Regions from separate parts of the Bradyrhizobium sp. USDA 4541 genome, predicted to be linked through region 2. Evidence: predicted binding sites of a transcription regulator. Region 2 holds the regulator's gene; the other holds the start of a gene.
The links. The regulator LexA, encoded in region 2, represses DNA repair genes until DNA is damaged. The targets are predictions, from matches to a motif close to TGTTCNNNNTGTGTTCNG.

Region 1 (15,025 bases), 330 kb from region 2:
CGACCGTACCCCGTAGCCCGTAGTCGAGCGACGTCCCTCGTCAGCCTGGCGTAAGGTCAGGCCGTCACACAAAACCCAATGGTAATTTGCGACGTCCCGTCGCAGACTATCGTCTAAGGCGCCCGGCCGGATGACCCGGCGCGCGCAAGACACCGGGGGATTGCCGTGACGAGTACGCCCGCCATCGTTTCTTCTGGCCACCCCCCGTCCAGTCCGATCCCGGTTGCCGTCACGCTCGGTGCCCTGGGCGTCGTCTATGGCGACATCGGCACCAGCCCCCTCTACGCCCTGAAGGAAGCCGCCAAGGCCGCCACCCATGGCGGTCCGCTCACCGAGAGCGCGGTGCTCGGCGTGGTCTCGCTGATCCTGTGGGCGCTGATCCTGATCATCTCGATCAAATACGCGATGCTGATCCTGCGCGCCGACAACCGCGGCGAAGGCGGCATCGTCGCGCTCTTGGCGCTGCTCTCGGCGCGCAACGCGGCGCCCGGCACCTGGCGCGCCCATCTTCTGGTGGTCGGCCTGATCGGCGCCGCCCTGCTCTATGGCGACGGCGCGATCACGCCGGCCATCTCGGTGCTGTCGGCGATCGAGGGCCTCAAGGTCGACGCGCCCTCGCTGACCCCTGCGGTGGTGCCGATCACCGTCGTGATCCTGATCGGCCTGTTCATGATGCAGAAGCAGGGCACCGGCTTCATCGGGAGGATCTTCGGCCCGGTGATGCTGTTCTGGTTCGCCGTGCTGGCAGCGCTCGGCATTCACGGCATCGTCAAGGCGCCCGGCGTGCTGGTTGCGCTGAGCCCGCTTTATGCATTCGATTTCCTGATCCATCAGGATTTCCACGTCAGCTTCGCCATCCTTGGCGCCGCCTTCCTCGCGGTGACCGGCGGTGAGGCGATGTATGCCGACATGGGGCATTTCGGCCGTTTTCCGATCCGGCTCGCCTGGTTCGCCGTCTGCCTGCCCGCTTTGGTGCTGAACTATTTCGGCCAGGCCGCGCTGTTGATCACCGACCCGACCGCGATCGAAAATCCGTTCTTCCAGTTGTCGCCGGACTGGTCGCATTACCCGCTCGTCCTGCTCGCGACGATCGCCACCGTGATTGCCTCGCAGGCCATCATCTCGGGTGTGTTCTCGCTGACCCAGCAATCGATCCAGCTCGGCTTCCTGCCGCGCATGCATATCGAGCACACCACGAGCGATGCCATCGGGCAGATCTACGTGCCGCTGGTGAACTGGCTGCTCGCCGCGGGGACACTCGGCGCGGTGCTCGCCTTCGGCACCTCGGACGCGCTCGCCGGCGCCTACGGCATCGCAGTGTCGCTGTTGATGGCGATCACCACGCTGCTTGCAGCGCTGGTCGCGATCCAGTGGGGCTATTCGCCGATCATCGTGATCGCGGTGAACGGCTTCTTCTTCATCATCGACGCGATCTTCTTTGCGGCGAACTCGACCAAGCTGTTCGAAGGCGGCTGGTTCCCGCTGCTGCTCGCCGCTGCGGTGGCCTTCCTGATGCTGACCTGGCGCGGTGGCGTGAAACTGGTCGAGACGGCGCGCAGCAAGCTGCGTCAGCCGGAAGAAGATCTGATCGAGACCGCGGTCAACAAGTGCCACAGCCGGCTGCCGGGCACCGCCATATTCCTCGCCTCCGCCCCTAACGGCGTGCCGCTTGCCTTGACCCAGTTCGTCAAGCACAACCACGTGCTGCACCAGCGCGTGCTGCTGGTCACCGTACAGATCGAGGAATCCCCCCGCATCTCGGACGAGGATCGCGTTGTGGTTCACGACGTCACCCCGGGCATCATCCGCGTCATCCTGCGTTACGGCTTCATGCAATATCCGACCGTTTACGAAGGGCTAAAGCTCGCCTGTCGTCAGGGCAAACTGCCCGGTCTGCGTCTGACCGATGTGACCTACTACATCGGCCGCGAGACCATCATCCCGCGGGAAGACATCCCGGGCATGTGGGTGTGGCGGGAATCGCTGTTCGCGTTCCTGCAGCGCAACGCCGAACGGTCGGCGGCGTTCTTCGGCGTGCCGACCGGACAGGTCGTGGAATTCGGGACGGAGATCGAGATCTAGTCCCACAGCCCGGATGCGGACATGTCAGACGATCCGCCTCTTCAGCTGAAGCCGCGGCTGGCGATTTCGATCGATCAGGCTCAGGCGATCATCGATCGGATTGCGCCAGGCGCGCGCGTGGCAGGCATCACCGAGCTGCGCGGCGGCGAGATCAGCACGATCCTCCAGATCACGCGGGCTGACGCGCCAAGCTGCATCCTCAAGGTCTACCCCGCCCAGCTGCAATGGAAGATGGCGAAGGAGGTCTATGTCCTCGGTCTTCTGCGCGACGCCGGCATTGCCATTCCCCGCATCCTCATAGCCGACGACAGCCGCGCGCTGATCGACTTCAATTTTGTGCTGATGAGCAAGCTCGACGGCGTCGTGCTCGGCAACCGCGAGGCGGCGCCGACGGATCAGGAGCTGTTTTCGATCTACGCCGCCATGGGCACGGCACTCCGCCGTATCAATGGCATCACGCTCGACAGCTTCGGCTATATCGGCCCGCACGGCGTCTGGACGTCGTACCCGACCAACCGCGCCTACATGTCCGCGCAGTTCGCGCGGGCTCCCGATGGCCGCCTCGTCGGCGCCCGCGGGCACAATTCATTCGGGCAATCCCGCCTTCCGAAGCCCCTCGATCAACAGCTGCGCGTTTGGGTACCCGCCCCTGGCGATCATTGCGGAAATTGTAAAGGCGGGATCGAGCTGAAGCAGGAGCGCCGCCGCCTCGCGCGCCTCCGCGTCGCGTCCGAGATGAGCGAACGCGGACGCGAGACAACGGTAGGCCAGCGAATAGGAGGCATTCTGGCGCCGGCATTTATTCGCTGCGGCAATGGCCTCGTCAAAGCGGCGAAGCTCGATGAAGGCCATCCCCATCCCAACAAACGTGATGGGTAGCCGCGGGTCTAACGGGCTCAGGCGGATGGCGCGTTCAAAACTCCGGACCGCTTCATCGGGAAGCCCGGCAACTCTGTAGACGCTGCCTCTGGCGGTCCATGCGCGATATGAATTCGGATTGAGAGCGACCGCCCGGTCGGCCAATTCGATCTCACTCTCACAATCGCCGACCATGTACGCCGAGGTGAGGGAAACCCAGGCTAATGTTTCCGCATCACCATCGTCGATGCTCAATGCCAGGCGAAGCAGCCGGACCGCTTCCTTGCGGTCAAATTGAGGATCGACGGCATGCCCCCAAAGGATGTTCTGCATGTGAGCGAGACCTGCCAGAGCGGCGACAAAGCCGAACCGGGGATCAAGCTCCAAAGCACGATGCGCCAGCCTGATCGCCTCGGCCAACCCGTCGGCGGTCATCAGGTAATGCTGCTGCATGGCGCGGAGATAGAAATCATAGGCGGTGAGGTTCTCTGGTCGCCGTGCCGACAGGCCGATTTCGATCTGCAGCAATTTTGGTTGAATGGCCGAGACGACGGCGACGGTCACCTCGTCCTGGAGAGCGAATATGTCCGTCAGGTCACGCTCGAACCTGTCTGCCCAGATGTGCGTTCCGGTAACCGCATCGATCAACTGCCCGGTGATGCGAACCTTCCCCGCGGCCTTGCGCACAGACCCCTCAAGGACATAGCGGACGCCGAGCCTGCGGCCGACCTCCTTGATATCGACCGCCCGGCCCTTGAAGGTAAAACTCGAATTTCGGGCGATCACGAACAGCCATTTGAAGCGCGACAGCGCCGTGATGATTTCCTCGACCATTCCGTCCGCGAAGTATTCCTGCTCGGGGTCGCCGCTCATATTCTCGAACGGCAGCACGGCGATCGACGGCTTGTCAGGGAGCGCCAGAGCTTGCGCGCTGTCGACCGGCGGCTCGATCGGGGCGCTAGCGGGATGGCCCGCGTTTATCCTCAATCGCCACGCGCGCATCGGCTCAGCAATGTTCTTCAGGTTCTGCGAGCCCATGTCCTCGAACACGGCATCGACCTTGCCGCGGATTTGACGTTGCGCATCGTCCGAGATGCAGATCCCGCCGGGCTCCGCGATCCCTTCAAGGCGGGCGGCGATATTGACGCCGTCTCCAAAGATATCGTTTTCATCGACGATGATGTCGCCGACGTGGATGCCAATGCGGAATTCGATCCGCTTAAGTTGCGGCACCGTGGCATTTCGCTCGGCCATTCCGCGCTGGACCTCAATGGCGCAACGCACCGCATCCACGACACTGCCGAACTCGGCGAGCATGCCGTCGCCCGTGTGCTTGACGACCTTGCCACGGTGTTCGCTGATCTTGGGATCAGCGAGTCCACGCAGACACTCCCTCAGCCGGACGTGTGTCCCTTCCTCGTCCAGGCCGGTCAGCCGACTATATCCGGCCACGTCAGCCGCCAGGATAGCTGCAAGCCGCCGCTCAACGCGATGATCGGTCACAACGGCCTCCCGAAATCGGTAGATCCGCCGGCCCCCATCAAAGCATAGGGCGTTGCCCTTGGGCTAGGGGCGTACGGCAGGCCGCCGGATTTTGCGGAGCCTGTCAACGGGGCGCGCCTGTTGCGCGCCCGTTGGCTGCGTTCGGGCTGGGGGTTCTCCGAAGCGGCGGCGCTAGCCGCCGTTGCCGTTCTCGCCGTTTTCCTCTTCAGGAATGTGCTCGACCGAGACCACGTGCTCGTCCTCGGCGGTGTCGAACACGATCACGCCCTGGGTCGAGCGGCCGGCGACGCGGATATCGGCCACCGGGCAGCGGATCAGCTGACCCTTGTCGGTGACCAGCATGATCTGGTCGGCGTCCTCGACCGGGAACGACGCCACCAAATTGCCGTTACGGTTGTTGACGCTCATCGCGACGATGCCTTTGCCGCCGCGGCCGGTGGTGCGGTACTCGTAGGACGAGGTCCGCTTGCCATAGCCGTTGACGGAGACGGTCAGCACCACCTGCTCGGCCGCCGACAGTTCGGCATAGCGCTCCTGCGACAGCTGGATCGCATTCGCGGTCTCCTCGCCCTCGGCCTCGACCGGCTCCTCGGTCGCGGCCTCGCCGGCCACGGCGCGGCGCATCTTCAAATAGGCCGAGCGCTCGTCCGAGGTGGTCTCGACATGGCGCAGGATCGCCAGCGAGATCAGCTTGTCGGCCTCGGGCAGCGCAATGCCGCGCACGCCCATCGAGGTGCGGCCGGTGAAGACGCGCACATCGGTGACCGGGAAACGGATGCACTGGCCGCCGGCGGCGGTCAGCAGCACGTCGTCATGCTCGGTGCAGATCTGGACGTCGACGATCGCCTCGCCTTCCCCGAGCTTCATGGCGATGATGCCGGAACGGCGCACGTCGACGAAGTCGGACAGCTTGTTGCGGCGAACGGTGCCGCCGGTCGTCGCGAACATCACGTCGAGATTGGCCCAGGAGGATTCATCCTCCGGCAGCGGCATGATCGTCGTGATGCGTTCGCCCTGCTCCAGCGGCAGGATGTTGATCAGCGCCTTGCCGCGCGCGTTCGGCGCGGCCATCGGCAGCCGCCAGACCTTCTCCTTGTAGACCTGGCCGCGCGACGAGAAGAACAGCACCGGCGTGTGCGTGGAGGCCACGAACAGGCGCGAGACGAAATCCTCGTCGCGGGTCTGCATGCCGGCGCGGCCCTTGCCGCCGCGGCGCTGCGCCCGGTAGGTCGACAGCGGCACGCGCTTGACGTAGCCCGCATGCGACACAGTGACGACCATATCCTCGCGCTGGATCAGGTCCTCGTCCTCGACCTCGCCTTCCTGCTCGATGATTACGGTCTTGCGCGGGGTGGCGAACTGCTGCTTCACCTCGGCCAGTTCGGTCTTGACGATGCCCTGCACGCGGGCGCGCGAGCGCAGGATGTCGAGATAGTCGGCGATCTCGGCCGCGAGCTTGTCGAGCTCTTCGGAAATCTCGTCGCGGCCCAGCGCGGTCAAGCGCTGCAGGCGAAGGTCGAGGATGGCCCTGGCCTGCTCCATCGACAGCCGCAGCGTGCCGTCCTCGTTGATGCGATGCCGGGGATCGTCGATCAGCGTGATCATCGCCTCGACGTCGCGTGCCGGCCAGTCGCGTGACATCAGGGCCTCGCGCGCGGTGTTCGGATCGGGCGAGGTCCGGATCACGCGGATGATCTCATCGATGTTGGCGACCGCGATCGCGAGGCCGACCAGGATGTGGGCGCGGTCGCGCGCCTTGCCGAGCAGGAACTTGGTCCGCCGGGTCACCACCTGCTCGCGGAACGCGACGAAGATGGTGAGCAGGTCCTTCAGATTCATCGTCTGCGGACGGCCGGAATCCAGCGCCAGCATGTTGGCCGGGAAATTGGTCTGCAGCGGTGTGAATCGGTAGAGCTGGTTCAGCACCACGTCGGGCACCGCTTCGCGCTTCAGCTCGATGACGACGCGATAGCCGTCACGATCGGACTCGTCGCGCAGGTCCCCGATGCCCTCGATCTTCTTCTCTTTGACGAGATCGGCGATACGCTCGACCATCGTCGCCTTGTTCACCTGATAGGGAATCTCGGTGATGATGATCGCTTCGCGATCCTTGCGGATGGTGTCGATCGTCACCTTGCCGCGCATCACGATCGAGCCGCGGCCGAGGTGGTAGGCGCTGCGAATGCCCTGACGGCCGAGGATGACGCCGCCGGTCGGGAAGTCCGGTCCGGGAATGATGTCGATCAGTTCGTCGATCGTGAGCGCCGGATTGTCGATCAGCGCCACGCAGGCATCGACGACCTCACCGAGATTGTGCGGCGGGATATTGGTCGCCATGCCGACGGCGATGCCGCCGGCGCCATTGACCAGAAGGTTCGGGAACCGGGCCGGCAGAACCGACGGCTCTTTCTCGGAGTTGTCGTAGTTCGGCTGGAAATCGACCGTTTCCATGTCGATGTCGGCCAGCACGGCGAGCGCCGCCCGGGTCAGCCGCGCTTCGGTATATCGATAGGCGGCCGGCGGATCGCCGTCGACCGAACCGAAATTGCCCTGGCCGTCGATCAGCGGCACGCGCAGTGAGAAATCCTGCGCCATGCGGACCATCGCGTCGTAAATCGACTGGTCGCCATGCGGGTGATATTTACCGATCACGTCGCCGACGACGCGGGCGGATTTGACGTATTTCTTGTCCGGCGTATGTCCCTGCTCATGCATCGAATAGAGGATGCGCCGGTGCACCGGCTTGAGCCCGTCGCGCGCATCTGGCAGCGCACGCGACACGATCACGCTCATCGCGTAATCGAGATAGGACTTCTTCATCTCGTCGAGGATGGAAACGGGACGAATATCTGAGGGTCCCGGCGGCTCGCCGGGCTTGTGGTCGTCGTTATCGGACAAAGGGGAAATCCGGTCGGTTCTACTGGGGAATCATATAGCCCATCCGAGGCCTGATAACCACCCTTGCGCGGCTCCGGCAAGCCGTTTTTCCGTTCGTTTTTTCATGCACTTACGGGGGGAGCGCCAAGGTTCCCACGGCTTGGTCGGGAAGCGCGTGGCGAATGGCGAACAGCAATGGAAAAATCCCCTATCCGCCACCCGCCATTCGCTACTTGTCTCTCCCGTCAGTGGCCGAAGACCACCGCGTGCATGATCCGCCCGGGGATGAAGGTGAACAGTCCGGCGATGAGCAGTGCGCCAAAGAAGATGCCGATCATCGTGAACCTGTGGCGGCGGACATTGTGGCTCCGTGCGGCCGTGACGCCGAGCGCCAGCATGGCGAGCGAGAAGATCGACAGCAGGTGGATCGGGCTCCAGGGACCGACCAGCTGGATCTGATGGATCCAGAACGAGCTTCCCGCGACCACCAGCATCAGGATCACCCAGATCCAGCCCAGGGTCCGGTGCGGCAGCGTGCCCTTGGGGGCGGCCAGCTGGATGGAGCCGAGCACGAAGGCGGCCATTGCGGCAAAGGCGTGGAGCGGGACCGCAGGCGCGGTGTCGAGCAATGGCGCGAGGCTCATGATGGCCGGCCCTCGGGTGAAGCTCGCGGCCAAGCATCAAATGCCGCAGCCCAATGTAAATATCATTTACATTAGGCTGTGTCAAAGTCCAGGGAACCCGCATCCCCTTACGTCGAACCACCGACGTTCCGACAGAGAGTTACCGAGTTATCCTCATATTCCACACGAGGAAATTGCTGGTGCCGATCGCAACGACCGTTCCGGGAAATGATCTTCACGGAACGGCGCCTGACGGAATCGACGGAAGCGCGACCGCTGCTCAGAACGGGATGTCGTCGTCCATGTCGCTGTTGCGGCTGCTGCCACCACCCGCGGCGACGGCGCGGCGCGGCGCCGAGCTGACCGGTCCGGCCGAACCGAAATCGCTGCCGCCATCATCGGAGAAGCTGCTGCCCCCACCGCCACGCCCGTCGAGCATGGTGAGGTTGGAGTTGAAGCCCTGCAGCACGACTTCGGTCGAGTACTTCTCGACGCCGCTCTGGTCGGTCCATTTGCGGGTCTGCAACTGCCCCTCGATGTACACCTTGGCGCCCTTCTTCAGATACTGCTCGGCGACCTTGCAGAGGCCCTCGTTGAAGATCACGACGCGGTGCCACTCGGTCTTTTCCTTGCGCTCGCCGGTGCCCTTGTCGCGCCAGGTTTCCGAGGTGGCGATGGAAAGGTTTGCGATCGGACGGCCGTCCTGCGTCCGCCGGATTTCCGGATCCTTGCCGAGGTTTCCCACCAGGATCACCTTGTTCACGCTTCCTGCCATCGCATCATCTCCACTCAAAAACCGGGCGTCCGGACATTCGGCCGCCACTCTCAACCTTCGCCACTTACGCCGCAGGCGTCGTGGATGACCCTATACGCCGGTGCCGGCTCGTCGCCTTTGCCGTCTCGCGGTTATCCACGGATATCGGGATATAGCACCGGATCCGGCATCGTTCCAGTTTTGTTCGCCACAACCATCCGTAGAAGCGGCGAGTGCCGTCAGAGCGGCAGTCGATCTCGGTGCAGGCCGACGCTCGGCAGCAAGATTTAGAAAAACAACAAACAAATCAGCAGCTTGCCTTATCGATACTTCTCCCGCGAGTGTTGCATTTGGGAGACTGCGTTTGCGGTTGAATCAGCGTATAGCTCCAACCATGGCGCGGGCGCTCGCGTCTGGGATCGTGCTTCGGGACCGTTTGGAAGCCGATCGGGGTGCTGGGGGATTGATAATGAAGAAGTTTTTGCTCGGTACGGTTGCTCTGATTGCGTTTGCTGCGCCTGCCGCGGCTGCCGATCTCGCTGCGCGCCCGTACACCAAGGCGCCGCCGCCCGTGGTTGCCCCGATCTATGACTGGACCGGCTTCTACATCGGCGCCAACGGCGGCTGGGGCTCGAGCCACAATTGCTGGGACCAGCTCCCGGCCGGCATCTTCCTCGCATCAGATGGTTGCCATGATGCAACCGGCGGCGTCGCCGGTGGCCAGATCGGTTATCGCTGGCAGGCTGGCGCTTGGGTGTTCGGCCTCGAAGCGCAGGGCGACTGGGCTGACCTGAAGGGCAGCAACAACAGCGCGATCTTCCCGGGCCTGTTCACCAACCAGTCCAAGATCGACGCGTTCGGCCTGTTCACCGGCCAGATCGGTTACGCCGTCAACAACGTGCTGCTCTACGCCAAGGGCGGCGCGGCGCTGACCGACAACCGCTTCAACACCTACTTCACCCCAACCGGCGTGCTGGTCGGCAGCGCCAGCGACACCCGCTGGGGCGGCACCGTCGGCGCCGGCATCGAAGTCGGCTTCGCGCCGAACTGGACCGCGGGCATCGAATACGACCACCTGTTCATGCAGGACAAGACCTATAACCTGATCGCCCCCAACGGCACGCTGAACAGCACCATCCGCGATCGCCAGGACGTCGACCTCGTTACCGTCCGCGTGAACTACAAGTGGGGTGGTCCGGTCGTCGCGCGCTATTGATCGCGCCAGGCCGATTGATCCAGACGAAAGGCCGGCCTCGCGCCGGCCTTTTTGTTTGCGCGCCTGTTTGTGCGCCGGCTTTTTCGTTGCGTGTGCACGCGCACCTCACCGGGGCCGTTTTCGGTGCGTTGTGGTTTCGCGGATACACACGTTCCGGCATTTCTCTGTAGAAGCACCAGCACGTCACGCGACACTGCTGTGACGCTCTCTTCAAGATATCTGAAGGGACAACAAGAAAATGGGACTGGGACTTTGAAAATGAGGACTGTTTTGCTGGCCTCGGCCGGCATGTTTGCACTGAGCGCTTTTGCACCGGCAATGGCCGCCGACATGGCGGCACGCGCGCCTTACGTGAAGGCTCCGCCGCCGGCCGCGATCTACAACTGGACCGGCTTCTACGTCGGTGGCTTCGGCGGCTACGCCAGCGAGAACTCCGGCACCCCGAGCATGGAAGGCGGCTTCGGCGGCGGCACCATCGGCTACAACTGGCAAGCCGGCAACATCGTGTACGGCCTCGAGGTCGACGCCGCAGGCGCTGACATCGACGCATCGGTCTCCGCGCTCGGCGTCACCGCCCGCAGCAAGATCGACTCGCTCGGCACCGTGCGCGGCCGCCTCGGCTTCGCCGTCGACAAGGTGCTGTTCTATGGCACCGGCGGTTACGCCTGGGCTAACAACGAGGTCAGCGTCACCGCGCTCGGCGTGACCGCCTCGCAGAGCAACTTTCACTCCGGCTGGACCGTCGGCGCCGGCGTCGAGGCGTTCATCGCGCCGCAGTGGTCGATCAAGGGCGAATACCTGTATCGCAGCCTCGACAGCGAGAACTATTTCGGCGTGCCGTCCGGTACGCTCGAGCTGCACAGCGCCCAGTTCGGCGTCAACTATCACTTCGGCGGCCCGATCGTCGCCAAGTACTAAGCCTGAGCGAATTGCCTGACCGCCATCGGCGGTCAGATCGCACTGAAAGGCCGGCCTAGCGCCGGCCTTTTTGCGTAAGCGCGTTTTCGAGCGAAGTGAATTGCGGTTCGCGTCAGGAAAACGCGTCACAGCAGGAATCCAGAGCTCCCGTTCCGATCCCATCGAAGCGCGAAAAGGCTCTAGCGGAACCGGCGCTGCTGACGGCTGCTGCCATCAGGCAAACTATCCGTTGATGGACGCGACTCAGCACTGGAAATTGTCCACCGTTCTTCCTACGTTCCAGTCTTCACACCCCATCGGCGCAAGGTCCCGGCATCACCGGCGATGCGCGCCCAAAAGGCGCCAAGCATGCGCCCGGAACTGTCGCTATGGATGAAGTGCTCAAGGCGAAGCGCCAACAGAACGCCGGCTCCTCATCGCGCGCCATCACGATCCGTGGCGCGCGCGAACACAATCTGAAGAACATCGACGTCGAGATTCCCCGCGACAAGCTCGTGGTGTTCACCGGCCTGTCCGGCTCCGGCAAATCGTCGCTCGCGTTCGACACCATCTATGCCGAGGGCCAGCGCCGCTACGTCGAATCGCTGTCGGCCTATGCGCGCCAGTTCCTCGAGATGATGCAGAAGCCGGATGTCGACCAGATCGACGGCCTGTCGCCGGCGATCTCGATCGAGCAGAAGACCACGTCGAAGAACCCGCGCTCCACCGTCGGCACCGTCACCGAGATCTACGACTACATGCGCCTGCTCTGGGCGCGCGTCGGCGTGCCCTATTCGCCGGCCACCGGCCTGCCGATCGAGAGCCAGATCGTCTCGCAGATGGTCGATCGCGTGCTGGCGCTGCCGGAAGGCACCCGCCTCTATCTGCTGGGGCCGGTCGTGCGCGGCCGCAAGGGCGAGTACAAGAAGGAGCTTGCCGAGTATCTCAAGAAGGGCTTTCAGCGCGTCAAGATCGACGGCACCTTTTACGAACTGTCCGAGGCGCCGGCGCTCGACAAGAAATTCCCGCACGACATCGACGTCGTGGTCGACCGCATCGTGGTGCGTCCCGACCTCGCCCAGCGCCTCGCGGAAAGCTTTGAGACCGCGCTGAAGCTCGCCGAGGGCCTCGCCGTGATTGAATATGCCGACGCGCCGGCGGCGGCCGCCCAGGACGACAAGAAAGAGGACAAGAAGAAAACCGCCAAAATCCACGACAAGAGCGGGCCCGAGCGCATCCTGTTCTCGGAGAAGTTCGCCTGCCCGGTCTCCGGGTTCACGATCCCCGAGATCGAGCCGCGCCTGTTCTCGTTCAACAACCCCTATGGCGCCTGTCCGGCCTGCGGCGGCCTCGGCGTCGAGCAGCATATCGACGAGGACCTGGTCATCCCCGACAAGGAGCTGACCTTGCGCAAGGGCGCGATCGCGCCCTGGGCGAAATCATCCTCGCCCTACTACATCCAGACCCTGACCGCGCTCGGCAAGCACTACAAGTTCACGCTCGACACCAAGTGGAAGGACCTCACCAAGAAGGTCCAGAACGCGCTGCTGCACGGCTCCGGCGACGACGAGATCAAGTTCTCCTATGAGGACGGCGTCCGCTCCTACGACACCAAGAAGCCGTTCGAGGGCGTCATCACCAACATCAACCGCCGCTACCGCGAGACCGAGAGCGAGTGGGCGCGCGAGGAACTCGGCAAGTATTTCTCCGACGTGCCCTGCGAAGGCTGCAACGGCCACCGCCTGAAGCCGGAGGCGCTGTGCGTCAAGATCGGCGGCAAGCACATCGGCGAGATCTCCGAGCTCTCGGTCAAGCGCGCCGGCGAATGGTTCGAGACGGTGCCGGAGGCGCTGAACGCGCAGCAGAACGAGATCGCAACGCGCATCCTGAAAGAGATCCGCGAGCGCCTGACCTTCCTGCTCGACGTCGGCCTGAACTACCTGACGCTGTCGCGCTCCTCCGGCACGCTGTCCGGCGGCGAGAGCCAGCGCATCCGCCTCGCCTCGCAGATCGGCTCGGGCCTCACCGGCGTGCTCTACGTGCTGGACGAGCCGTCGATCGGCCTGCACCAGCGCGACAATGCCCGCCTGCTCGACACGCTGAAGCGGCTGCGCGACCTCGGCAACACCGTGGTCGTGGTCGAGCATGACGAGGATGCCATCCGCCTCGCCGATTACGTGCTCGACATCGGGCCCGGCGCCGGCATGCATGGCGGCCACATCGTCGCCGAAGGCACGCCCGACCAGATCATGCGCAACCCGAAATCGCTGACCGGCAAGTACCTCACCGGCGAGCTTTCGGTGCCCGTGCCCGACCGGCGGCCGCCGAACCATCGGCGCACCATCAAGGTCGTCAACGCCCGCGGCAATAACCTCAAGAACGTCTCGGCCGAGATCCCGCTCGGCCTGTTCACCTGCGTCACCGGCGTCTCCGGCGGCGGCAAATCGACGCTACTGATCGACACGCTCTACAAGTCGATCGCGCGCAAGCTGAACAACGCCAGCGAGGGCGCCGCGCCACACGACCGCATCGAGGGCCTCGAGCACATCGACAAGATCATCGACATCGACCAGTCGCCGATCGGCCGCACGCCACGTTCGAACCCCGCGACCTATACCGGCGCGTTCACGCCGATCCGCGAATGGTTCGCCGGTCTGCCCGAGGCGAAGGCGCGCGGCTACGAGCCCGGGCGCTTCTCCTTCAACGTCAAGGGCGGCCGCTGCGAGGCCTGCCAGGGCGACGGCGTCATCAAGATCGAGATGCACTTCCTGCCCGACGTCTACGTCACCTGCGACACCTGCAAGGGCAAGCGCTACAACCGCGAGACCCTCGAGGTGCTGTTCAAGGGCAAGAGCATCGCCGACGTGCTCGACATGACCGTCGAGGAAGCCGCCGAGTTCTTCAAGGCGGTGCCGCGCGTGCGCGAGACCTTCCAGACCCTGCACCGCGTCGGCCTCGACTACATCCATGTCGGCCAGCAGGCGACGACGCTGTCGGGCGGCGAAGCCCAGCGCGTCAAGCTGGCGAAGGAGCTGTCAAAGCGCGCCACCGGCCGCACGCTCTACATCCTGGACGAGCCGACCACCGGCCTGCACTTCCACGATGTCGCAAAACTGCTCGAGGTGCTGCACGAGCTGGTCGCCCAGGGCAACACGGTGGTGGTGATCGAGCACAATCTCGAAGTCATCAAGACCGCCGACTGGGTCATCGACCTCGGCCCCGAAGGCGGCGACGGCGGTGGCGAAATCGTCGCCTGGGGCCCGCCCGAAGACATCGTCAAGGCCCCGCGCAGCTACACCGGCAAGTTTCTGGCGCCGGTGCTGAAGAAGGCGAACAGCAAGCCGAGGAAGAGCTCGGCGAGCGAGGCGGCGGAGTAGCGTTGGCAGATGAGCGAGCTGCAAACATTGTTCGCTTTCGGAAAAGACAGCGTACCCCATACCACAGCGGCGCGCGCCGATATCCCCGGAAACGTTGCGGACAAGGCAGCGCTCTTGGCGACGCTCGCCAGGCAACTGGGATTTCCCAATTACTTCGGAAACAATTGGGATGCGTTCGAGGAATGTATTCGCGATCTCTCGTGGTTACCGCACGGTCCCGTGCTTGTGGTGCACGCCGACGTGCCCTTGGTTGGCGATCCGGCGAGTGCGATGACTTACGTCGCAATACTGAATGACGCTGCTAACAAAATGGCGCGATCGGAGGGCCGTCCACTCTTGGTCGCATTTCCTCCCCAGCATCGTGACCGAGTCATGTGGCTTCTTCGAGCAGACGAAGCCCGCAGCAATCGTAGGGCGGATTAGCGAAGCGTAGTCCGCCGACCTAGTGCCACAAGAGCGGCGGGTTCCGCCTGCGGCTAACCCGCACTACGGCCGGTCTCAGTTCCCTCGGTAAGTGGCTATCTGCCAGACGTTTGCCCAGGCATCCCGGACCGTCGCTCGTCTCTCGCCATAAGGCGTATCCGCGGGGGTCTCGATCGATTCAGCGCCTGCCGCGATCGCACGACGATAGGTCTCGTCTGCGTCCGGAACATAGACGTAGAGAAAGGCCGGCATGGCCTCGCGGACGCCTCCGCCGTCGCTGATCAGGATGATCGAGTCTCCGATCCGGATTTCCGTTGGCGCGCCGGAGCGAACTTCGCCCTGCGCGTCGAAAGCGTCTCGAAGGAATCTGGCCAAGCCGGTGAGGTCGCTCGTGACAATTCGCGGTATGACGGAG
Region 2 (15,025 bases):
GGACGTCGCTATTACGGCGGCCAGGAATTCACCGACCAGATAGAGAACCTTGCCCGCCAGCGCGCTTGCGCGCTGTTCCGCGCCGAACATGCCAACGTTCAGCCTCTGTCCGGGTCGCCAATGAACCAGGCCGTGTATCTCGGCCTGCTGCAGCCCGGCGATACGATCTTGGCGATGGACCTTTCACACGGCGGCCATCTCACTCATGGCGCGCCGGTGTCGCACATGGGGCGGCTCTTCAACTTCGCCCGCTACAAGACGCAGCCGTCAAACGGCGGCGCCATCGATTTCGATGAGCTCCGCGCCATGGCCCGGCACGTCCGCCCGAAGCTGGTGCTGTGCGGCTACAGCTCTTATCCGCGCGATCTGGATTATGCGTCCTTCAAGAGCATCGCCGATGAAGTGGGTGCACTGACCATGGCCGACGTCAGCCATTACGGCGGCCTGATCGCCGGCAACGCCTTGCGCAATCCGCTCGATGCGGGTTTCGACGTGATGACGACGACATCGCACAAGACGCTTCGCGGGCCGCGTGGCGGCATCGTTCTTTGTCGCCGGGAGTTCGCCGGCAAGATAGACGCGTCGGTGTTCCCGGGATTGCAGGGAGGTCCGCACATGAACGTTGTGGCCGGAACCGCGGTCACGCTGAAGAAGGCTTCGACGTCCGATTTTCATGCCTATGCAAGGCTGGTCATGCGCAACGCGAAGGTCCTGGCCGAAGCGTTGATGGAACGCGGCATGACGTTGATCACCGGCGGAACCGACAATCACATGATGGTCGTGGATACCGTGGCCAGCGTCGGCGTGGACGGCAGCGCGGCCGAGAACATCCTCGACGCCGTTGGGATCACCGCAAACAAGCAGATCATTCCCGACGATCCGCATCCGCCGCTCAAGCCGAGCGGCATTCGCCTCGGGACGCCGGCGGCGACCACGCGCGGCATGGGCGAGCCCGAAATGCGCCTGATCGCCGAACTCATTGCGGAGTCCCTCCGGTCGAAGGGAGATGCAGCGGTCGTCAAGCGACTGAGGTCGATCAGCGTCGAGATGTGCCGCGCTTTCCCCGTTCCGGGGATCGCGCCGCCCTCGTAGGCGGCCGACCTGCGTTCCTGTTCCGCGCCCGTCGCGTCACTCGGCAGGTCGTGAAGGTTCCCGGGGGAAGGACCGGAACGGAAATCGTTGCTGTTCGTTGGACCGCATGATCTCGAAGACGGAGCGTCCAACGCCGTGACCCGGAAAACCTTGCAAGCACGCTCGGAACAGGCGCTCGTCGTCATCATTCTCAGCACCGGTGCGCTGATCGGTTACCTCGGCTTGGCGCTGTCCAGGCTGTGAGAGCGACGCCGGCGGGCACCAAGCCGCCGGCAGGTATCAAGTCGCTTGGTACCCTGAAAGCGCGCGCGCGTGCCACTGAGTTGCCCGACGCGGCAAGCCAAGCCCCGTAGCAAAAATATAGGGTGAAACGAAGAGCAAGGCTCGGACAGATCATGTCGCGAGAATGCGGATGTTTGACGCACAAGCGACGACACCCGCCGTCGTCCCGGCGAAGGCCGGGACCCCTTACCCCAAATCTCAATTGTTGCGCGACGCTGGGGCCACGATCCCGTTCCTGATCAAATGCGGTGGTTATGGGTCCCGGCCTTCGCCGGGACGACGGTGGTGTGCGCGGGAACAGTCTCGCGATGGATGCAACGCCACGTACAATCCACACACCGGTCACTGAAATCGAGGACATTGCCGCCTGCCCGCAATTCTCGTACACGGTTTCATGCAATGACCTCGCAATTCACTCCCAACTCCGTCGACGTGCTGCTGTTCGATATCGGCCGCGTCGTGCTCGACATCAACTTTGACAAGGTGATGGCGCACTGGGCGCAGCATGCCGGGTGTGCGCCCGCCGAGCTCGCCACGCGCTTTGTCGTCGACGACAGTTTCAAGCATCATGAGATCGGCCGGATCGACGACGCGGCATTCTTCGAGAATCTGCGCCGGACGCTCGGCATCAACATCACGGACGCCCAGTTCCTCGAAGGCTGGAATGCGATCTTCACCGGCGAGATGCCGGGCATCGCCCCGCTGCTCGCGGCGGCCGCCAAGCGGATGCCGCTCTACGCCTTCTCCAACACCAATCCGGCCCATGTCGCGCATTTCTCGGTCACCCATGCCGAGCTGCTCAGCCATTTCCGCAACGTCTTCCTGTCCTCGAGCATCGGCTTCCGCAAACCCGACGCCGAGGCCTATGATCATGTGGTAAAAGCCATCGGCGTGCCGGCGTCGCGGATCCTGTTTTTCGACGACCTGGCCGCCAATATCGAAGGTGCGCGGGCCCGCGGCCTTTATGCTATCCACGTGACATCGACGGATGACGTGGCAAGGGCTTTGACCGCACTTGGAATTTGAAGATTAGGAATTGAGGAACTCTGAGCGTGGCCCTGATGCCGGTTGCCGATGCCCTGTCCGCCGTCCTCGCCGGCGCCGAACCGCTGCCGGAGGAGATGGTCGCGCTCGATGCCGCCTACCACCGCACGCTTGCGCACGACCTCGCGGCGCTCCGCACCCAGCCGCCGCAGCCGATGTCGGCGATGGACGGCTATGCGGTGCGCGCCGCCGATGCGGCTGATCTAAAGGCCCGGCTCAAGGTGATCGGCGAAGTCGCCGCCGGCCGGCCGTTCGACCGGACGGTCGGCGCCGGCGAGGCGGTGCGGATCTTCACCGGCGGCGTGATCCCCAATGGCGCCGACGCGGTGATCATCCAGGAGGACACCGCCGTCGACGGCGACCACATCACGATCACGGAGGCCGCCAGCGTCGGGCGGCACATCCGCCCGGCTGGGGTCGACTTCCGTGAGGGCGAGGTGCTGCTCGCCGGCGGCAGCCGCCTGTCCGACCGCGCGCTGTCGCTGGCGGCCGCCATGAACTATCCGGGACTTGCGGTGCGCCGCCGCCCGAAGGTCGCGGTGCTGGCGACCGGCGACGAGCTGGTGATGCCGGGCTCGCAGCCCGGCCCCGGCCAGATCGTCTATTCCAACGGCTACGCGCTGCGGGCGCTGGCGCGCGCCGAGGGCGCCGAGACCGTCGACCTCGGCGTTGCCGCCGACACGGTGGAGGCGACCACGGCGGGCATCCGCCGGGCGCGCGAGGCCGGTGCCGATGTCCTGATCACGACAGGCGGCGCCTCGGTCGGCGACCACGATCTCGTCAAGCGGTCGCTGGAAGCCGAGGGCGTCGACATGACGTTCTGGCGGATTGCGATGCGGCCCGGCAAGCCGATGATGCATGGCCGGCTCGGCGCGATGAGGGTGATCGGCCTGCCCGGCAATCCGGTGTCGTCCTATGTCTGCGCCTTCCTGTTCCTGGTGCCGTTGATTCGGGCGCTGAGCGGCCGGAAAGTGATTCATCATCGCCGCACGAGCGCCCTGCTCGGCCGCGACCTCGCCGCCAACGACCAACGCGAGGACTATCTGCGTGCACGGCTCGAAGCGCGCGAGGACGGCACGTTGATCGCAACGCCGGTGACGCAGCAGGACTCGTCGTTGCTCGGGAATCTCGCTGCGGCACGGGCACTTCTCGTGCGCCCGCCGTTCGCGGCGGCGGCCGTCGAAGGCAGCGAATGCGAGATCCTGACACTGCCCGAATAGGGTTTTCGCGCCCCGCCGATTGTGCGTTGCCCGACACGTTCACCGGAAATTAAGTGGTTGCGGAACACATATCGAACATATAGTGTCCGTTCATGATTTGTTTCGAGTGCTGGTGTCTACATTCGGGAAGCTGCATGGAAGCAGGTGCATCGAGCACATGCTCCTGAGGTCAGGCCCGGCCTGCAGGCCCCACCAGAAGAGTCTCGGAATCGAACGACGCTATCAACCGGGGGAATACTCGAGATGCTCACGCGCAAACAGTACGAACTACTGCGTTTCATCAATGAACGTCTGAAAGAGGCCGGCGTACCGCCCTCCTTCGACGAGATGAAGGATGCGCTCGACCTGCGCTCGAAGTCCGGTATCCACCGCCTGATCACTGCGCTGGAGGAGCGCGGCTTCATCCGCCGTCTGCCGAACCGCGCCCGCGCCATCGAGGTCATCAAGCTGCCCGAACTCTCGGCCGGCGGCGGCAACGGTCGCCGCGGCTTCACGCCCAGCGTCATCGAAGGCACCCTCGGCCGGCGCGCCAGCACGCCGCCGATTGCCGAGGACGACGGCAACCGTCCGGTCGCGGTCCCCGTGATGGGCCGGATCGCCGCCGGTACGCCGATCGAGGCGCTGCAGACCCGCAGCCACACCATCAGCGTGCCGCCCGACATGCTCGGCGCCGGCGAGCACTACGCGCTCGAGGTACGCGGCGACTCGATGGTCGATGCCGGCATCCTCGACGGCGACATGGCGCTGATCCAGCGCAACGACGTCGCCAATACCGGCGACATCGTGGTGGCGCTGATCGACGAGGAGGAAGCGACCCTGAAGCGCTTCCGCCGCCGCGGCGCATCGATCGCGCTCGAGCCGGCCAACACCGCCTATGAAGTGCGCATCCTGCCGCCGAACCGGGTCCGCATCCAGGGCAAGCTGATCGGCCTTTATCGCAAATACTGAATTGCAAATACTTGCGGCGGCCGGGAACGAGCAACACGTCGGATCGTTCCTTGCATGATAGTGTAGCGTACGGCCTGCCCGATGCGCTCCGATACCTCTCGCGCAGCGTCGCGTGTTTGTGATCGGAGCGATCTCGGACCAGTCGTACAATCGCCCAGAAACGAGCAGACGCTCGTTCGCTATCGTCCACTCTGGTAGAGGCCCTAATGCCTCAAGGAGAGGCACGGGTCGCTACCTCGAAATGAGGAGCCATCCGATGTGTGACTATAGTCTGCACGCCGTGGCATCGCGCCCCGCCATTGTCGGAGAGACGCTGATCACGACGACGTTCCGCGGCACGTCGACCCGCGGCTTTGCTTCGGAGAATGACCCCACTGTCGCGGTCTGCATGCTGCCGGGCACCGAGCTCGCTTTCGCCGAGAACGTTCGCTACGACAGCCGCTGGATCTGGACCAAGACGCTGAACTATCGCGTCGGCGTATTCAACGAAGTCGAGCCCGACGTGCCCGATCGGCATCATGATGCGGTCGAATTCCCCGACGGCAGCCATGTGCTGGTGACCCAGCTGGTCGAGGGACAGCGCGTCAGCGTGCTGCAATTGCCGGCGCTGCATCCGCCGGTCGAGCAGAAGCCGAAGGTTGTGGAGCGGCGGCCTTCCGCATTCGCAACGCTGTTTTTGGGTTGAGCGCATCGTCGCCGTGGAATGAGCTGTTCGGCGGCGGATGACCTAAGCAATTTCGGGCGACCCCGGACTCCCGCTTCCGGGGCGCAGAAGGAGATTTGCGTCGGCCGGCACCTTGGCGCATCATCGGGTACGGAGGACGTGCGCGGTGGTCGATAAGGTCACATGGCAAAAGGCTGGACGCGTCACGGAACCGGGCCGCTACATGTTCCGGTTCGGTTGGCTGACGGTAACGGCCGACGACCTGAAAGTCTGGGAGCAATTTCCCGAGGCTTCCTTCACTCTCGTCAAGAAGCCCGACGCCGGCCCCGACTCCGACGAATACCATCTCGGCCTGTTCGAGCTGCCGAGCGCGCCCTTGCCGGACCACGGCTAATCATCGCCCTGCAGATCGGTCTCGGCCGGCGTCGCATCCACCGCAGGCCGCGGCGCGGGGGCGCGTAGCGTCGTCTCGCTCTCGCCGTCGCCGGGAACCGCCGGCGACCACGGCCGGTCGATCCCGCCGGGCTTGACCGCATCGACGACGTAGCCGTCCCTGCTCCGTCGCAGCACCAGCGCGCCGTGGCGGCGCAGCCGCTCGGCATCGATCACCGATGCCGCGCAGCCCTGCGGCGCCGGCCGCGCCGTCACGATCAGGCCTGCGCGCTCGCAGTCGTCCACTAGGTGGTGTGGACTCTAAGGATTCCCTTTTGAGAGCAAATCAGATTCAAGGCTTCTTTTTGGGAGGCGGCCTTGGGTGTGATGGAGCGTTTGGTGTTGAGCGACGCGGCCTGGGAGCGCATGGCGCCGCTGATCATAGGCCGGCCCGATCAGAAGGGCTCGACCGGGCGGGACAACCGGATGTTCGTGGAAGGTGTGCTTTGGATCGTGCGTACGGGCTCTCCTTGGCGTGATCTTCCGGAGGCTTTTGGAGATTGGAACAGCGTGTTCCGGCGGTTCAGTCGATGGAGCCGCAAGGGTGTCTGGTGCCGCATCTTCGAGGCGATGTCCGAGGATCCGGACTTCGAATATCTGATCGTCGATTCCACCATTGTCCGGGCGCATCAGCACGCCGCCGGGGCGAAAAAAGGGGGTCTGAAGATCAAGCGATCGGGCGCTCGCGCGGCGGCCTGAGCACGAAGATACATATGGCCGTACGCGGCTTGGGATGCCCCGTGCGGTTCACGCTCACCGCGGGCCAGAAGGGCGATGCACCACAAGCCGCTGCATTAATCGAGGGGCTGCCCGCCGAGGTCGTCATCGCCGATACGGCTTATGACGCCGATCGTTTGCGCCAAGACATCGCCGCCAAAAAGGCGCTCGCCGTCATCCCCAACAACCCCTCGCGAGCCCTCAAATATCCGCTCGACAAACATCTCTATGCCCAGCGCCATCTCGTGGAATGCTGCTTCAGCAAGCTCAAGCAGTTCCGACGCGTCGCAACCCGCTTCGAAAAGACCGCCCGGAATTACCGGGCCGTCGTCACTCTCGCTGCCATCGTCCTATGGCTGCGATAAGTGTCCACACCACCTAGGGCCTCCGGCCGGGTCGCCGGCGCGACGAAGGCGCCGCCGGGTCCCTGGGTCACGCAGCCGCTGGCATCGCAGGAGACGCCCTCGCCGAGCGACGCATCGGTGGCGGTGCGCGCGTCGGCGTCCGCCGCCAGCCACTCCTTGACCAAAAATGCATCCTTGGCGCTGTGCATTAGATGCAGCCGTCCATCACCGCCACGCACCGCGACATTGCGGCCGTCGCCCGAGATCAGCACGTCCGGCTGCGGCACCCTGAGCGCCCAGACCGAGGCCACCAGCAGCAGCACCGCACCTGACCAGCGCAGCGGCGTGCGCAGCAGCCCGAGCAGGATGATGCCGGCGCTCGCTGCGATCAGCGGCCCGATGCCGAACGCCGCCATGCGGCCGACCGCGCCCGGGAGTGCGGCGCCCCATTGCGTCACCAGGATCATCCAGTCGATGCCAAGACCCATGATCGCCCAGAACACGCCGTCGAAGCCGAACGGCATGGCGACGAGCCCCAGCAGGCCGGCCGGCATCACGACCGCCGAGACCACCGGCATCGCCGCGAGGTTGGCGAGCAGCCCGTAGGGCGTCACGCGGTGGAAATGGAATGCGGCATAGGGCGTCGTCGCCAGCCCCGCCACCAGCGAGGCCAGCATCAGCATCGTGAGCTCGCGCCCGCCCCACAGCGCGACGCGCGCGGTCGCCGAATGGTCGGGCGACGCCAGCAGGTTCGGCAGCCCGATCTGCACCAGCGCCACCAGCCCGAGCGTCGCGGCGAACGACATCTGGAAACTGGAATGCACCAGCGCCTCCGGCGCGATCGCGAGCACGATCAGCGCTGCCACCGCCAGCGTGCGAAAGGTGATGGCCCGGCGGTCGACGATCACGGCGAGCAGCACCACGGCGGTCATGAAGAATGACCGCTGGGTCGCGACCTCCGCGCCCGACAGCAGAAGATAGAATGCGGCGGCGACCAGCGCGGCCGCCGCCGCCCATTTCTTGATCGGATGCGCCGCCGTCAGCGCCGGAAACAGCGCGAGCAGCGCGCGCACCGCGAAAAACACGACGCCGGCGACCACGGCCATGTGGTAGCCGGAGATCGACAGCACGTGGCCGAGTCCCGAGATGAACATCGCATCGTTGACCGGCGACGAGATCGCATCGCGCCGGCCGGTGAGCAAGGCGGTCGCGATCGCGCGCTGGTCGCCGTCGAGCGTGGTGCGAATCCGCGCGTCGATGGTGTCGCGCAGGCCCTGCATGAAGGCGGCGTAGCGCAGCGCAAAGCCGCCGGTCGCAGGCGGCTCCCTGGTCTTGACGGCGCCCATCACGAAGCCGGAGGCGCCGATGCCCTGGAAATACAGGTCGCGGCCGAAATCATAGGAGCCCGGGCGCTGTGGCCCGAGCGGCGGCATCAGCCGTGCCTTCAATTCAACGAAGCTGCCGACATCGGGCGCGGTGCCCTTCTTCACCGAGAGCCGGACCCGATCGAGCTTCGTCATGTCGCGCGGGCTCTCCATCGAAACCACACGCAGCACGAAACGATCGGTCTTCTCGCGGATGTCGCGCGTCTCGACGAAGCCGGTCAGCGCCACCGAGAACATCGGCCGCGCCAGCACCGTGTGAGCGACGCGCGCCGTCTTCCAGGTCGCCGTCGCAAAGCCCGCGGCGACCGCGGCCAGCATCACGATGACGGGAAACACGCTGCGCCGCCGCAGCAGCAGCGCCAGCAGGCAGAGCAGGATTGCGGCGGTGGCCGCGACCGACAGCACCGGCTCGTGCTCGGCCGCGAAATAGAACGCGATGCCGGTGCCGAACGCCACCGGCACCCAGGGCAACAGGCGGCCCGCCCCCGCCTCCGCGCGCGCCCATTGCCGCAATGTCTCGACGAGAGGCTTCCAGATCCCGGCGCGCGCCCGGGAGAAAGCCGCCGACCGGCGCAGCCGTGCGCGGCGGCCACGTCCCCGCGTAGCCGCGTTTGCCGCCCGGCGTCGTGCCCTGCTCCGCCATTCCGCCTGCGATCCCTGCCGGGCGGCAGGCTAGCGGATGGCCCCGTCGCCCAGCGGAACGGATGCAGAATACGGACCGGGAACGCCCGGGGTACCTGGATCGTCCTGCGCCTTGCCTAGCTCGCGCCGGGCCACAGCTGCCGCCTGCGTCAAATCGATCGAGCCGAAAGTCTCACTAAGATACCGATCACATTAGGAATAGACTGTCCTGATGCCTCCACTCCCAAATAGACAGGGATGAGGCAGTGACGGCTCGCGGCACTTGAAGGCCGCTGGAGCTCCTCTCAGGTGGCCACAACTCCCCTGAGATCAGGCGTTGCGGACGAACGCGCAAATCTCGCCTGTAACGCCGTGCACCACGCGCACTCCGCGAGCGGATAGATCGCTGAAAAACGCGAGGAGTAGCGTTTGCTTTTGAGAGGAGCAGCACATGGCAATTCAAGTACCAAGCGATTTTCGCCGCGTGATTGTCGCTGCGTCAGTGGGAAACATCATTGAATGGTACGACTTTTATATTTTTGGCAGCCTGGCCGCCGTTCTGTCGGTCAAGTTCTTTGAGCAATCCCACCCCGTCGCAGCCCTGCTGAGCACGATCGCGCTGTTCACTGCGGGATTCCTGATCCGCCCGCTGGGGGCCTTCCTGTTCGGATGGATGGGCGATCGGGTCGGCCGCAAATATACATTCCTCATTACGCTGAGCGGAATGGGCCTGGGAACGGGAGCGATCGGACTGATCCCAACTTATCAGTCGATCGGCCTGACGGCCGCATTCGTTCTGTTCGGCTTGCGGATGATCCAGGGTCTCTGCCTGGGCGGCGAATATGGCGGCGCCATCACCTACGTCGCCGAGCATGTTCCGGACGACAGCCGCGGCTACTACACGGGCTGGCTACAAACCTCGCCGACGCTCGGGATCGTGGTGTCGCTGGCGGTGATCGTTCTGACCCGAACCTGGGCCGGCAATCAGGCCTTTGACGAATGGGCGTGGCGCGTACCGTTCCTGGTCTCGTTCGTGCTGGTGGCCATCGCCATCTACATCCGCCTGCAACTCCAGGAGACGCCGATTTTCCAGGAGATCAAGGCACAGGGACAGATGACCAGGAATCCCTGGCGGGAAGCCTTCCTCAGCGCCAACATCAAGTACATCCTGATCGCTATCGTCGTCCTGATTGGACAGGGCGTGGTCTGGTACAGTGGTCAATTCTGGGCACTGTACTTCCTGCAGCAGGTCTCCAAGGTCGATGCGGTTACCTCGGCCTACATCGTGGGAGCCGCATTGTTGATCGCAACGCCGAGCCTGATCTTCTTTGGTTGGCTGTCGGATCAGATCGGCCGCAAGTCCGTGATCCTCGGAGGAATGCTGCTTGCCGCGATCACCTACTATCCGCTGTATCTGTGGCTCGGCATGGTCACGCAACCGGGACACATCAACTATCCGGTCGCCGTCTTCATCATCTTCATCCTCGTCTGCTACGTCGGGATGGTGTACGGGCCGGTCGGCGCGTTCCTGGCGGAGTTTTTCCCGGCCAGGATCAGGTACACCTCGGTCTCGGTGCCGTATCATATCGGCAATGGTTGGGGCGGCGGATTGGTGCCGTTCATCACATCAGCCGCCTTCGCGGCGACCGGCAGCATCGGCTATGCGCTGATCTACCCGATTGTCGTTCCCGCGGTGTGCTTCGTGATCGCCGTTTTCATCATGCCCGAAACACGCAAGACCAGAATTTGGGAGCAGATCGAGGCGAAAGCCGCATCGTGACGGAGTCGCCTTGCTGACGGGCGACTACAGCTCCGTTCCGACGGGATCGGAACGGGACTCTCGAAGCTTGTCTCGACGCGTTTTCCTTACGCGAGCCGCTATCCACGTCGCTCGAAAGCGCTCTCACCCTGCAGCAGGCGCCATGGCCGCCGTCCAGCGAGTGCGGGACGACGCTTCTGAATCGTCCCACACCCGCCGTCTCTGGCGAGATGTCTCTGCAGAACCTGCATCCGTGTTACGTCGGAGCGGCATGGAGGGGATCCCGCGCCACGCAAATCCCCGCTCCGGCCGCCTTTGGTTGGCGGTCAGGCCAGCGTCTCAGTCAGCTTCCTCTCAGCCAGCTCGGTGATGCCAGCGATCGTGCCACCAGGTGGCGAAATCACGATCCATCGTCAGCTCCCAGCACGCGAGCACGATCACCACGACCCCGGCGAGCACGCTGCTCGTCGTGACCGATCCCTGCTGGTAGCCGAACGTCCAGGGTGCCACCACCAGAGCCAACCCCATCAGCATCTCGCCCCATTCCTCCAGATAGGACGGAATGATGAATGCCTCCAGGGCGAACAGCACGACGCCCAATCCGAGCGCGATGGATATCCAGAGAGCTGCCCCGGAAAAGCCCAGTGCAAACGGCGATGCGACCAGCCAGGCGCCTACCAACAGGCTGGCAGCATCCTGCCAGTGTTGAATGCGCATGATCCTCACCTCCTTCTTCCGAAGACATGGTGCGGCGCGGACAAAAAAGCATCTGTCCGACCTGCGATGTGTTGCCGCTGCTGATCCGCGAGCCGACGACCTTGCTGCCGTCCGGGCGCCCGGAAGCCGCGTTCCGCAGCCTACGACCTTGGTCCCTCCTCGCAATGCAGCGCGATCCGGATAGCCTGCGAGTTGGGTGCAGCCGCGAGGCGCCCGGCCCCGCGCACTCTCCCTGACTACGAGGGCCCGCCGGCCCTCGACTTTTTCGTCAGCTCCAGCGCTGAGCCTAGATCAGCGGCGTCTGCGACGAGACGTGGTGGCAGACGATCTTCCAGTCGCCGTCCTCGCGCGCGATCACCCAGGTGATCTTGACGGCGAGCGAGGGCGCATCGCCGTCGAGGACGAATGACGCGATGCCCGCCATGTTGACGAGATCGGCGTTGACCCGTTCTGCCCTGACATCGCTGAACTGAACGCGCGGCGCGTGCCAGCGCGGCAGACCGTCAAAGTAGGCTTTGACGCCGTCGCGGCCGCGATACAGCGTCGGGTTCGAGCCGAAGAAGAACGCGCTCTTCGAATAGAGCGCGCTTAACGCATTCGCATCGAGCCTGCTGAAACCCGCCGACCATCTGGCGATGATGGCGGAGGCAATCTCGTCGGATTCATCAGGCATCGATCCCCCCGTCCGCTTGTCCGCTCGGGACGCGCTTCCTCTCGGCTAGCCCTTGCCGCCGACTTCCTTGGCGAAGGTGTCGCGCAGGCCGATGGTGCGGTTGAACACCAGCCGGTCCGGCGTCGAATCCGCGTCGCGCACGAAATAGCCCTGCCGCTCGAACTGCACCGGATCGGGCGAATTGCTCTCGGCGATCGCCGGCTCGACGCGCGCATCCTTCAGCACTTCGAGCGACTGCGGATTGAGGTCGGCGGCGAAATCGGCCGCGTTCGGGCTCGGATTGGCGAACAGCTGGTTGTAGATACGGATCTCCGCAGGCTTCGACTGCGCCGCCGGCAACCAGTGCATCGTCGCCTTGACCTTGCGGCCGTCGGGCGCATTGCCGCCCTTGGTTAGGGGATCGTAGGTCGCGCGGAGTTCGACGATCTCGCCGGCGTCGTTCTTCACCACGCCGGTGCACTTGATGAAGTAGGCATAGCGCAGCCGCACCTCGTTGCCGGGCGAGAGGCGGTAGAACTTCTTCGGCGGATTCTCCATGAAGTCGTCGCGCTCGATATAGAGCTCGCGGCCGAACGCGATCTTGCGGGTGCCGGCTTCCGGATTGTCGGGATGGTTGATCGCCTCGATCTCCTCGACCTGCCCTTCCGGATAATTCTCGATCACCACCTTGAGCGGCCGCAGCACCGCCATCCGGCGCAGCGCCGTGCGGTTCAGCTCCTCGCGGATGCAGAATTCGAGCATCCCGACATCGACCACGCTGTTGGCCTTGGCGACGCCGATGCGCTTGATGAATTCGCGCACCGCGGCCGGCGGCACGCCGCGCCGCTTCAAGCCGGCAATGGTCGGCATGCGCGGATCGTCCCAGCCCGAGACGTGGCCGTCACGGACGAGCTGGGTCAGCACGCGCTTGGACAGCAGCGTATAGGTCAGGTTGAGCCGTGCCATTTCGTACTGGCGCGGCTTCGAAGGCACCGGCAGCTTGTCGAGCAGCCACTCATAGAGCGGGCGGTGATCCTCGAACTCCAGCGTACAGATCGAATGGGTGATGCCCTCGATCGCGTCCGACTGGCCGTGCGCGTAGTCGTAGCTCGGATAGATCGACCATTTGTCGCCGGTACGCGGATGATGGGCGTGCAGAATGCGGTAGAGCACCGGATCGCGCAGGTTGATGTTGCCGGCGGCCATGTCGATCTTGGCGCGCAGCACGCGGGCGCCGTTCGAGAACTCACCGGCCTTCATGCGGCGGAACAGATCGAGGTTCTCCTCGACCGAGCGGTCGCGGAACGGCGAGTTCTTGCCGGGCTCGGTCAGCGTGCCGCGAGACAGCCGGATTTCCTCCTGGGACTGATCGTCGACATAGGCATAGCCGGCCTTGATCAGACCCTCGGCCCAATCGTACAGGCGCTCGAAATAGTCCGACGCATAGAACAGGTTGGCTCCCCAGTCATAGCCGAGCCAATGGACGTCGGCCTGGATGGAGTCGATGTACTCCTGCTCCTCCTTGGTCGGATTGGTGTCGTCGAAGCGCAAATTGCACTGGCCGCCGAACTCCTGCGCGATGCCGAAATTCAGGGCGATCGACTTGGCGTGGCCGATATGCAGGTAGCCGTTCGGCTCCGGCGGGAAACGGGTCACGATCCGGTTGTGCTTGTGGGAGGAGAGATCGGCCTGGACGATGTCGCGGATGAAGTCGCGCCCTGCCTCTGCCGTCGTGTCAGTCGTCATCAAAGGGTTCCCTGGAGGAGTCAGCTCAACCTTCTGCCAAATTCGTGCCGTCCGGCCAAGTCTGGTTTCAAGTCTGGTTTCAAGCCTGGTTTCAAGTCTGGTTTGAGGCCTGGTTTGGTGGGCAAAAGGTCAGCCGGGGGTTTAGTTATGTCCGGTTCCTGATATACACCACCGCCGTCTCAGCATACGTCTCGCTCGATCATGACCAAACCCGTCGTTACCCGCTTCGCCCCCTCTCCGACCGGCTTCCTCCATATCGGAGGTGCCCGCACCGCGCTGTTCAACTGGCTCTATGCCAGGAAGCTCGGCGGCAAGATGCTGCTCCGGATCGAGGACACCGACCGCGAACGCTCGACCAAGGAGGCGATCGACGCCATCCTGGACGGCCTGAAGTGGCTCGAGCTCGATTGGGACGGCGAGGTCATCTACCAGTTCAGCCGCGCTGCCCGCCATCGCGAGGTCGCCGAGAGCCTGCTCGCCGCCGGGCGCGCCTATTACTGCTATGCCTCGCCGGAAGAGCTCACCGCGATGCGCGAGAAGGCGCGCGCCGAGGGCCGCACCCGCCTCTATGACGGCATGTGGCGCGACCGCGATCCGGCCACCGCGCCCGACGGCATCAAGCCGACCATCCGCCTCAAGGCGCCGCAGACCGGCGAAACCGTGATCGAGGACCAGGTGCAGGGCCGCGTGGTCTGGCAGAACGAGAACCTCGACGACCTCGTCCTGCTGCGCGGCGACGGCACCCCGACCTACATGCTCGCGGTCGTGGTCGACGACCACGATATGGGCGTCACTCACATCATCCGTGGCGACGACCACCTGATCAACGCCGCGCGTCAGAAGCAGATCTACGACGCGCTGGAGTGGGAACTGCCGAGCATGTCCCACATTCCGCTGATCCACGGTCCCGACGGCTCGAAACTGTCGAAGCGCCATGGCGCGCTCGGCGTCGACGCCTACCGCGCGCTCGGCTACCTGCCGGCCGCCTTGCGCAACTACCTGGTCCGGCTCGGCTGGAGCCATGGCGATCAGGAGATCTTCTCGACCCAGGAGATGATCGACGCGTTCGACCTCTCGGGCATCGGCCGCTCTGCGGCGCGGTTTGATTTCGCCAAGCTGGAGAACCTCAACGGCCACTATATCCGGCAGAGCGACGATCAATCCCTCGTGACCCAGTTCGAGAGCGTGCTGGATTATGTTCCCGAGGGTGCCGCGCTGAAGGCCAAGCTCAACGACACCACCCGCGCGCAATTGCTGCGGGCGATGCCGAGCCTGAAGGAGCGCGCCAAGACGCTGATCGAGCTGATCGCCGGCGCCTATTTCATCTTCGCCGATCGTCCGCTCGCGCTCGATCCGAAAGCTGTGGCGCTGCTGACGCCGGAAACGCGCGCGTTGATCGGCC

Region 1: uvrA (excinuclease ABC subunit UvrA) is a predicted target of LexA. The motif match lies at 11,096-11,113, and genes of this name have one in related genera.

The regions. Positions count from the first base shown of each region.
Region 1 is NZ_JALJZF010000001.1:6,139,097-6,154,121, forward strand. Features, by position in the region: gene J2R80_RS29235 (hypothetical protein) at 1-16, shown strand, start outside; gene J2R80_RS29240 (potassium transporter Kup) at 184-2,082, shown strand; partial or broken gene J2R80_RS29245 (phosphotransferase family protein) at 2,104-2,553, shown strand; gene J2R80_RS29250 (adenylate/guanylate cyclase domain-containing protein) at 2,668-4,443, opposite strand; gene gyrA (DNA gyrase subunit A) at 4,615-7,341, opposite strand; gene J2R80_RS29260 (DUF2306 domain-containing protein) at 7,566-7,964, opposite strand; gene J2R80_RS29265 (single-stranded DNA-binding protein) at 8,224-8,718, opposite strand; gene J2R80_RS29270 (outer membrane protein) at 9,167-9,913, shown strand; gene J2R80_RS29275 (outer membrane protein) at 10,172-10,831, shown strand; gene uvrA (excinuclease ABC subunit UvrA) at 11,200-14,187, shown strand; gene J2R80_RS29285 (barstar family protein) at 14,197-14,610, shown strand; gene J2R80_RS29290 (glyoxalase/bleomycin resistance/extradiol dioxygenase family protein) at 14,686-15,025, opposite strand, start outside.
Region 2 is NZ_JALJZF010000001.1:5,806,652-5,821,676, reverse strand. Features, by position in the region: gene glyA (serine hydroxymethyltransferase) at 1-1,092, shown strand, start outside; gene J2R80_RS27665 (hypothetical protein) at 1,180-1,335, shown strand; gene J2R80_RS27660 (HAD family phosphatase) at 1,774-2,400, shown strand; gene glp (gephyrin-like molybdotransferase Glp) at 2,427-3,638, shown strand; gene lexA (transcriptional repressor LexA) at 3,882-4,586, shown strand; gene J2R80_RS27645 (hypothetical protein) at 4,843-5,271, shown strand; gene J2R80_RS27640 (hypothetical protein) at 5,417-5,644, shown strand; gene J2R80_RS27635 (hypothetical protein) at 5,641-5,928, opposite strand; one part of gene J2R80_RS27630 (IS5 family transposase) at 6,001-6,336, shown strand; one part of gene J2R80_RS27630 (IS5 family transposase) at 6,339-6,764, shown strand; partial or broken gene J2R80_RS27625 (ComEC/Rec2 family competence protein) at 6,728-8,771, opposite strand; gene J2R80_RS27620 (MFS transporter) at 9,201-10,529, shown strand; gene J2R80_RS27615 (SPW repeat protein) at 10,863-11,225, opposite strand; gene J2R80_RS27610 (nuclear transport factor 2 family protein) at 11,512-11,898, opposite strand; gene J2R80_RS27605 (glutamine--tRNA ligase/YqeY domain fusion protein) at 11,944-13,623, opposite strand; gene gltX (glutamate--tRNA ligase) at 13,825-15,025, shown strand, end outside.